Regions from separate parts of the Nocardioides sp. NPDC054178 genome, predicted to be linked through region 1. Evidence: riboswitches for the same ligand, from Rfam matches in the RefSeq annotation. Region 1 holds a riboswitch; the other holds the start of a gene.
What was found. Region 1 has a riboswitch for cobalamin ahead of ACZ6WN_RS22685 (ribonucleotide-diphosphate reductase subunit beta). Riboswitches for the same ligand answer to the same signal wherever they lie in the genome.
Positions count from the first base shown of each region.

Region 2: another riboswitch for cobalamin. It lies ahead of ACZ6WN_RS19555 (prenyltransferase/squalene oxidase repeat-containing protein); the one in region 1 lies ahead of ACZ6WN_RS22685 (ribonucleotide-diphosphate reductase subunit beta).

Region 1 is NZ_JBVJKY010000007.1:41,294-46,028, reverse strand. Features, by position in the region: gene ACZ6WN_RS22700 (ABC transporter substrate-binding protein) at 1-487, opposite strand, end outside; gene ACZ6WN_RS22695 (ABC transporter ATP-binding protein) at 484-1,329, opposite strand; gene ACZ6WN_RS22690 (FecCD family ABC transporter permease) at 1,326-2,345, opposite strand; cobalamin riboswitch at 2,457-2,640, opposite strand; cobalamin riboswitch at 2,729-2,946, shown strand; gene ACZ6WN_RS22685 (ribonucleotide-diphosphate reductase subunit beta) at 3,071-4,069, shown strand; gene ACZ6WN_RS22680 (ribonucleotide reductase N-terminal alpha domain-containing protein) at 4,069-4,735, shown strand, end outside.
Region 2 is NZ_JBVJKY010000005.1:217,884-222,618, forward strand. Features, by position in the region: gene ACZ6WN_RS19545 (CbiQ family ECF transporter T component) at 1-120, opposite strand, end outside; gene ACZ6WN_RS19550 (hypothetical protein) at 117-755, opposite strand; gene ACZ6WN_RS19555 (prenyltransferase/squalene oxidase repeat-containing protein) at 749-1,822, opposite strand; cobalamin riboswitch at 1,889-2,008, opposite strand; gene ACZ6WN_RS19560 (glycoside hydrolase family 19 protein) at 2,089-2,748, shown strand; gene ACZ6WN_RS19565 (NYN domain-containing protein) at 2,759-3,511, opposite strand; gene gatB (Asp-tRNA(Asn)/Glu-tRNA(Gln) amidotransferase subunit GatB) at 3,639-4,735, opposite strand, start outside.

The sequences.
Region 1 (4,735 bases):
AGGTCTCGCTGAGCAGGTAGGTCTCGATGCCCCGCACCTGCACCATCTCGGGCACCAGGTTGCGCGACTCGCTGAACCCGTAGCCCCAGCCCGCGAACATCAGCTGGGGATCGAGCGCCAGGACGGTCTCCAGCGTCGGGTGGTCATCGCCCACGATCTCGAGCTCGCCGACCCGGTCCTCGGGGTAGGCGAGCTCGAGCAGCTGCTTGTCCCGAGCCAGGCCGGTCACGGCGACCAGCTCCTCGCGGGCACCGACGGCCAGGGCGATGGAGATGATCCCGCCGTCGTAGGCGTACAGCTCGGTGACCGGCTCGTCGACCGTGAGCCGCTCGCCACAGTTCTCGACGGTGATCGCGCCGTTCTCGGAGGCGTCGTCGGAGGCTGTCTCCTCCGCCCCGCACGCGGTGAGGATCGTGGTGCCGAGGGCGAGCGCGGCGAGGCAGGCGAGCCGTGGGCGGCGGACGGATCTGGTGATGGTCGGGGTCATGCCGAGCGGTCCTTCCGAGGATGGATGAGCAGATGGGGCTGGTCCAGGTCCGGATGCGGCACCTGGACGGATCCGACGCCGAAGTGGTGCTCGACGCGGATCGCGTCGAGCACCTCCGCAGGCGGCCCGTGGGCCACGACGGTCGCCGGGCCGCTGTCGGGGTCGCTGCCGGCGGGCCGGCCGAGGACCGCGAGCCGATCGAAGGAGCGGAGCGCCAGGTCGAGGTCGTGGATGGTCGCGACCAACGTCTCGGCCCGCTCGGCGACGGTACGCAGCAGCCGCAGCTGCCAGGCGACGTCGAGGTGGTTGGTGGGTTCGTCCAGGAGCATCACCGGACAGTCCTGCGCGAGACCGCGGGCCATCACCGCCCGGCGCCGCTCGCCACCCGAGAGACGCTCGCACGGGTCGTCGATGCGGTCGGCCAGGCCGACGGCGTCGAGGGCCGCTCGCACGATCTCGCGCTCCTGCTGCCCGCCTCGCGACCACGGCCGGGTGCGGGGCACCCGGCCCAGCGCGACCATCTCGCCCACGAGCAGCTCGGCGGAGGCGACCTCCTCCTGGGGGACGTACGCCACTCGGCGGGCGCGTTCGCGCGAGCTGATCCGGGCGGTCTCCCGCAGGTCGCCGGAGTCGTCGTCGAGGTAGGCGTGCCCGGCACTCGGTCGCAGCACCCCGGCGAGGATCCGCAGCAGGGTCGACTTGCCCACACCGTTCACACCCACGATCCCGAGGCGGGTGCCGACGGGCACGTCCAGGTCGACGTCGCGAAGCACGTCGCGCTCGCCCAGCCTCGCGGCGACCCCACGCAGCCGCAGCGCCGGCCGGGGCGCGGGGCCACTCATCGGTCGCTGCCGAAGCGGTAGCCGCCGCGGCCCAGCAGCAGCAGGAAGAGCGGCGCCCCGACGACGCCGGTGACCACCCCCAACGGGATCTCCTGCGGGCGCGCCACCAGCCGGGCGAGCACGTCGACCCACAGCAGGAACACCCCACCGCCCAGGGCCGCGACCGGGAGCACCACCCGGTGGCGCGCGCCCACCAGCAGCCGGGCCGCGTGCGGCACGATCAGCCCGACGAACCCGATCCCACCGCTGACCGCGACCAGGACCCCGACGAGCACCGCCAGGGCGACGAAGAGCGTCGTCCGCAGCGCCGCGACGTTCACGCCGAGCGCGGCGGCGGTCTCGGGGCCGGCGGCGAGCGCGTCCAGCCAGCGGTGCAGGGCCAGCATCCCGAGACCGAGGCCGAGGCTGAGGACCGCCGGCAGCCACAGCTTCTCCCAGCTGGCTCCGCCGACGCTGCCGAGCATCCAGAACATCACCGAGTCCGCGGCGCGCGGGTCATCGCTCATGAACACCAGGAACGAGGCGATGGCGGAGAGCCCGGAGGAGAGCACGACGCCGGAGAGCACCAACCGGATCGGGGTCAGCCCGCCCTGCGCGGTGGCCACCAGCCAGACCAGCATGGCCGAGCCGACCGCCCCGACCAGGGCGCCGCCGGAGACGGCGTAGGCGCCGAGGCCGGCCAGCGCGCCGGTGGTGATGGCGGCCGTCGCCCCCACCGAGGCGCCGGAGCTGATCCCGAGCAGGAACGGGTCGGCGAGCGGGTTGCGGACCAGGGTCTGCATGCCGGCGCCGGCGACGGCCAGGCCCGCCCCGACCGCGAGCGCCATCAGCGCCCTCGGCACGCGCAGCTCCCACACGATCACGTCCCATCTCCCCGGCGGCTCACCCCGGAGCCGGTCGAGAACGGTCGCGACGACCTCGCCGACAGGGATGCGCTCGGAGCCGAAGGCCACGGACACCACGGCGCTGAGCGCCGAGGCGAGCAGCAGTCCCACGACCAGCGGCACGAACGGCACCCGTCGCCTCCCGGCTCCGGTGGTGCGTGGAATCAGGGTGGGGGTCTCACGGCTCGGCGTCAGCACGCAGGTCGGCCTCTCAGGTCCTCTGGACCCTGGTCGCGAGGGCCGTGACGAACAGCTGAGCCGACAGGTTTTCGGACTCGGGTTCAACCGGCGACGCTGCCTTCCCAGGGAGTCGGTCCCCAGTGGCTGTCTAGCGTCGCCGTCGCCCTCACCGCTGCGCGCCAGTCCCGGATTCACACCGGAGTTCCCTGGCATCCATCAGGATGCGTTCGACTCGGCGCCGAGGCTAGCACGGGTCGCCGAGCCGGTGACGGGGATGTTCCGCACGACACGGCGAAGCACTAGATCTAGGAAGTTGCATTGGTGTAATTCCCGCATATAGTGGTCCTCGCAGCTGGTTCTCCCTCCTCGGCGACGAGGTGGGAGAGGCAAGAGGGAACCCGGTGCGAGTCCGGGACTGCCCCGCAGCGGTGAGTGGGAACGACCGCCGTCACGAAGCACTGGGAGCAAGCCGGCTCCTGGGAAGCGACGGCCACTAGGACCGAGCACGATGACGCCCACGAGTCCGAAGACCTGCCAGTGCCCACCTCATGGTGGGGTCCGCGACCTCGAGGGAAGGTCAGGGGATCGAGCGCGTACGACGCCGTCCTCTCCTGCCCCGGCACGGATGCACGAGACATCCGAGCGAGCCGCGGGGGCGCGGGAGAAGGGCTGATGAGTTGATCGACACCGAGGGTCTACCGATCCGCACCGAGAAGTCGGCGTACGTCTTCGACTATCCGATGGCCGAGGACCTGGCCAAGAAGCAGCGCAGCATCTTCTGGACCGCCGAGGAGATCCCGGTCGAGAACGACAAGCAGGACTTCCTGGTCAACATGACCGACGCCGAGCAGGCCGCGGTCAAGACCACGCTGAAGCTGTTCACCATCTACGAGCTGATCCTCGGCGGCGAGGTGTGGGGCGACCGGCTCTTCCACGCGTTCCCGCGGCCCGAGATCCAGATGATGACCAACGCCTTCTCGTTCGCCGAGCTGAACATGCACGCGCCGTTCTACGCGAAGCTCAACAAGACGCTGATGATCGACACCGAGGAGTTCTACGACTCCTACAAGAACGACCCGGTGCTGGCCGAGCGGATCGCCTTCGTGTGGGACGCCATCGCCGACGAGGACCTGCTCTACGCGCTGAGCGTCTTCACGCTGATGGAGAACTGCGTCCTCTACTCCAACTTCGCCTTCCTCAAGCACTTCCAGTCCGGCGGGAAGAACCTGCTGCAGAACGTGATCAGCGGCATCAACTTCTCCGCCCGCGACGAGAACCTGCACGCCACCGGCGGCGCCTGGCTGTTCAACACCACCCTGGAGGAGTACGCCGCGACCGTCCCGGCCGACAAGTTCGAGGCCGAGCGCGACGACCTGTTCGCCCGCGTCCGCGACGTGGCCGAGCACCTCTACGCGCACGAGGCTCGGATCGTGGAGATGCTCTTCGCCGACGGGCCGATCGCCGGCATCGACCAGGCCGACCTGGAGGCGTTCGTGAAGTCGCGGGTCGACATGACGCTGGAGAACATGCGGATGGAGCCGCTGTTCGGCGTCGAGGCCAACCCGATCGCCGAGTGGTTCTACAACGGCATCAACGGCACCCAGTTCCACGACTTCTTCCAGGTCACCGGCAACGAATACAACCGCAACATCGGCGAGACGGAGTTCAGCTTCTAATGGATGACAGCCTGACGAGCAGCAACAGCTGGGAGGCGCTCTCCGCCGAGCGCAAGGCACTGCAGGACGAGGGCACCGTGCCTGCCTTCATGACCACCGCGGGCTACGCGATGTTCAAGGCGAAGTACACCGTCGCGGACCAGAGCGTCCGCGAGCGCTACGAGACCATCGCCAGGACGGCCGGTGAGCTGGCCGACGAGATGTACGCCCGCGAGGACGGCGTCTCCTGGACCGAGCGGTTCTTCGAGGCGATCTGGAACGGCTGGCTCTCCCCCTCGACGCCGGTGCTGTCCAACCTCGGCACCGACAGGGGCCTGCCGGTCTCGTGCGAGGGCTCGTACGTCGAGGACTCGGTCTGGGGCTTCTACGAGACCCTCAAGGAGGCGGCGATCCTGTCCCAGAACGGGTTCGGGACCTCGGCGTACCTGGGTGACGTCCGGCCCCGCGGCGCGAAGTTCTCCGACAACGGCAAGGCCAACGGCGTGGTGCCGGTCTTCTGCAACTTCGTGGAGATGACCAACCAGATCAGCCAGGGCGCCACCCGCCGCGGCTCCTGGGCGGGCTACCTGCCGGTGGACCACCCCGACTTCTACGAGCTCGCCGACCTGATCTTCCGCGAGCCGGCCAACAAGAACGTCGGCTGGATCTTCAGCCAGGCGTTCATCG
Region 2 (4,735 bases), on a different contig from region 1:
CAGCGGGTTGGTGGTGAAGGAGGCGTACGCGGCCAGGCCGATCGCCCACACCCACCAGGCGACGGGGTGCAGGTCGCGGGGCAGGTGCGCGACCACGGCCTCACGGAGCAACGTGGTCATCGTCGGCGCCACCACACGGCACCCGCGACGGTGAAGAGGGCGAGGATCCCTGCCGGCGCGACCCATCCGGGCAGCCGCGCGGGCTCGGAGGAGGGTCGAGAAGCCGAGTCCTGCGGAAATAACTCCGGCGACGGGCTTGAGGGCGCCCCCACAGCATCCCCAAGCTCCGTCGCCGGAGCGGTAACGACATCGTCGTCTATCCACGTGAACGCAACACCCTGCCCGGAGGTCACGCTGATTTCGGTAACATTTCTGGAGGCGTAGCTCCAGGCCCCCGAATCGTCGGTGATCCACAGCGACCAGTAGGCGTCGGCAGGCGGCATCTGGGCGCACCCGGCGGCCTTCGGGCGCTCGTCGATGCGGCACACGACGCTGGGCATCGAGGTCACGTAGGTGAGCGGATGTCCCGCCTTCTCGAAGAGGTCCGCGCCGGTGTCGCCCTCGTCGGGCCGGACACAGGTGACCTCGGGCGCGCCACCCAGCGCGTTGGGCTCGACGACGACGGTGACGCCGTCACACGCCTCGGCCGTCGATGCAGCCGTCGATGCAGCAGGCGATGCGGCTGCCGAGGAGATGGGTGCGGTGGCCCCGGCGAGGAACGCCAGGGCCACCAGGAGATCGCGCAGGATCAGCACGAGCTCTTCGTGGTCGCGTCCTTGGGCAGGAAGACCAGCGACGGCAGCGCCTGCGCGGCGGCGAGGCGGTACATCCCCTCGGACTCCTTGGTCAGGCCCTTGGTGTTGCCCTCGGTCAGCGCGGCGTCGTCGTAGGCGACCGCGCCGGCGTCGTCGCCGCAGGTGACGACGTGGTCGGCGACCCAGGCCGCCGCCTTCTCCGCGGCCTCGGTCTCACCGGCGCGCCCGAACGCCCACCCGGCCAGGCCGGTGGTGTTGGAGTTGGCGATGTTGCCGGTCGCGGCCTTGAACGAGCCGTCCTCGGCCTGGGTCTCCTTCAGCCACTCCACGCCTGCCTTGACGGCCTTCTCCGCCTCCGGAGAGGCCGCCGTGGAGAGGGCGATCAGCGCGAACGCGGTCGCGTCGGCGTCGGGGGTGGCCTTCGGGTCGGCGTCGCAGGTCTGGTCGTCGGCGGCGGGGTCGGCCGTGAAGGTGACCCGGAACCAGCCCTCCTCGCACTGCTGCCCGGCCAGGAACTCCGTCGCGGCCGCGGCCTCCTTGCTCTCGGCGTTGTTGAGCGCCCACACGGCGTACGACTGTCCGATGGTGTTGGAGTAGTCGGCCGCCTTCTTGTCCTTGGGGTCGAGCTCGTCGGCGATGCGGCCGTTCTCGGCGACGGTGCCCTCGAGCTGCTTCAGCAGCCCGGGGTCGGAGGCGTCGACGTTCTGCTGGAGCACGAGCGCCTTGGCGGTGGCGCCGGCCGAGGTGACGGTGCCGAACCCGGGCGAGGTGTACGCCTTCTTGTTCTCCATCACGGCCGCCGCGATCGTGGCGATCTCGTCGTCGTAGCCGCCGACCTCGGCCAGTGCGATCCCGATGTCGGCGCTGAGCCCGAAGTCGTCGGTGCCGTACTGCGCGTTGTGAGCCACGCCCTCCGGCGCCTGGGCGACGAGCCAGTCGGCCACCGACGTCGACACCTTCGCGTCGTAGGTGGGCTTCTCCCCCTCCTCCACGGTCTTCTCGCCGCAGGCGGCGAGGGAAGTGAGGGCGAGGGCGGCGGCGATGCCGCCGAGGACGGTCTTCTTCATGGTTCCTTCCACGCTGTTCGTCGGGAAGGCCCAGGGCCGACCCGCTGCGTTCCACGACAGCGTCAGGTCAGTACGCGTCCGTCGGCAGGTGCTCCGGCTCGCTCAGGACACTCGGGCCTGAGCCTACGGTTGCGGGTCAGCGCCGGGATTCGACCGGCTTCCCCCACCACGGCGTGTGTTGATTGAGGCTCTGCTTGATTCGGGGGCAATCTTATGCCGGGCCGAGGCTGCTTGCGCGATCGCCGCCGAGCAGTCACTCTGTCCCCATGCGCCACAGGATTCTCGGCCTTGTCGCAGCGTCGATCTCGGCCACCCTCCTCGCCCTCTGCCCAGCCACGACGGCGGTCGCGGCGCCGGCTCGGACATCGGTCACCTACGCCGACCTGGTCGCCATGTTCGGCGACAAGGTCGGCAACCGGCAGACCGTCGAGACCGGGCTGCCGACCCTCAACCGCGCCATGTCCGATGCCCGGATCACGACCCCCTACCGGCAGGCGGCCTACCTGGCCACGCTCGCCAACGAGAGCTCCTTCCACCACGACGCCAAGGGCCCCCACGACAAGCGGAAGTACGCCGGCCGCGGCTACATCCAGCTGACCGGCGAGGCCAACTACACCGACGCCGGCGCCTACTTCGACATCGACCTGCGCCGCCGCCCCGAGCTGGCCCGGTCGCTGGACCACAGCGCGCCGATCTCGCGGTGGTACTGGACCGTCGCCCGCGACATCAACCCGCTCGCCGACGCCCTCGACATGGGCAGGGTCAACGCGGCGATCGGCTATCCGTCCAACAAGAAGGAGGACGCCGAGCGCTGCCGCGACTTCAAGGCCGCGCTGAAGCACCTCAACGGGTCGGTGCCCCGGGGGATCACCTGCGCCCGCCCGAAGACGGCCAACGACCAGGACCGCACCGCGGACGCGTCCTAGCCGGCGTACGTCACTTCTTGGTGCGCTTGTCGCTGACCGCGATCGCCGAGGTGCCCTCGTCCTTGAGCTCGAAGAGGTCGATCGCCTTGATGAGCTTGGTCCAGGTGGCGTACCCGTAGTTGCGGGGGTCCTCGGAGGACTGGTTGCGGATGCGGGAGACGACCGTGCCGACCAAGGCCCAGCCGTCGTCGTCGGCGGCCGCGGCGATCGAGTTGCGCAGCAGCTGGATCAGCCGGGCGTTGCGCTTGAGCAGCTGACCCGAGGTCGCCGAGGAGGACGGCTTGCGGGCGGGCGTGGCCCCGGTCTCGGTGTCGGTCTCCTCCTCGGAGTCGCCGAGCTTCTCGACCACGGTGAACCGGGTGCAGGCGCTCTTGAACGGCGCCGGGGTCTTCTCCCGGCCGTAGCCGTAGACCGCGCGCCCCTTCTCCCGCAGGTAGTGCACCAGCGGCGTGAAGTCGGAGTCGGAGGAGACCAGTGCGAACGCGTCCGGGATCGCCGCGTGCAGCAGCTCCACGGCGTCGATGGCGAGCGCCATGTCGGAGGCGTTCTTGTGGGCGGTCAGGTCGAACTGCTGCATCGGCCGGATCGCGGCGTCGTGCAGCTCCTCGATCCACCCCTTGAGCTCGGGCTTGGTCCAGTTGCCGTAGGCCCGCCGGATCGTGACCTCGCCGTACTCGGCCAGGTCGTTGAGGATCGCGTCGATCTTGGTCGCGGGAGCGTTGTCCGCGTCGATGAGCAGGGCAATGCGGAAGGGCTCGGTCACGCCGGACAGTCTGCCAGGCAACCCCACCGCCGAGTCGGCTCATCTTGACCAAAACCGCCGCCGAGTCGGCGCGTCATAACGCGCCGACTCGGCGGATTCTGTTGTCAGGACGAGCCGACTCGGCAGGTCAGGCGAGCTTCTCCAGGATCAGCTCGCGGACACGCTTGGCGTCCGCCTTGCCACCGGTCGACTTCATCACCGCGCCGATGAGCGCACCCGCCGCGGCCTGGTTGCCGCCGCGGATCTTCTCCGCGACCGCGGGCTGGGCGGCGATGGCCTCGTCGACGGCGGCACCGAGGGCGCCGTCGTCGGAGACGACCGCGAGGCCGCGGGCGTCGATGATCTCGGCGACCGTGCCCTCACCGGCGAGGAGCCCCTCGAAGACCTGGCGGGCGAGCTTGTCGGTCAGCGAACCGCCGTCGACCAGCTTCTGCACCTCGGCCACCTGGACAGGCGTCACGCCGACCTCGGCCAGCTCGACACCACGGTCGTTGGCGGCCCGGGAGAGCTCAGCCATCCACCACTTGCGCGCGGCCTGGGCGGAGGCGCCGGCCGCGACCGTCTCCTCGATCAGCACCATCGCACCGGCGGCCCAGACATCACGCATCTCCAGGTCGGAGTAGCCCCACTCGGCCTGCAGTCGCGCCCGCTTCTCGGCCGGCGGCTCGGGCAGCGTGCCGCGCAGCTCCTCGACCCACTCGCGGCTCGGCGCGACCGGGACGAGGTCGGGCTCGGGGAAGTAGCGGTAGTCGTCGGCGTCCGACTTCGGCCGGCCGGCGGAGGTGGTGCCGGTGTCCTCGTGGAAGTGGCGAGTCTCCTGGAAGATCGCCTCACCCGCGTCGAGGATCGCGGCGTGGCGCGACATCTCGAAACGTACGGCCCGCTCGACCGAGCGCAGCGAGTTCACGTTCTTCGTCTCGGTGCGGGTGCCGAGCTTGTCCGACCCCTTCGGGGACAGCGACAGGTTCACGTCGCAGCGCATCGAGCCCTGGTCCATGCGTACGTCGGAGACACCCAGACCCAGCAGGATCTCGCGCAGCGCGGCGACGTAGGCCTTCGCCACCAGCGGCGCCTTGGCACCGGCGCCGAGGATCGGACGGGTGACGATCTCGATCAGGGGGATGCCCGCGCGGTTGTAGTCGACGAGCGAGTAGTCGGCGCCGTGGATGCGGCCGGTCGCGCCACCGATGTGGGTGGTCTTGCCGGTGTCCTCCTCCATGTGGG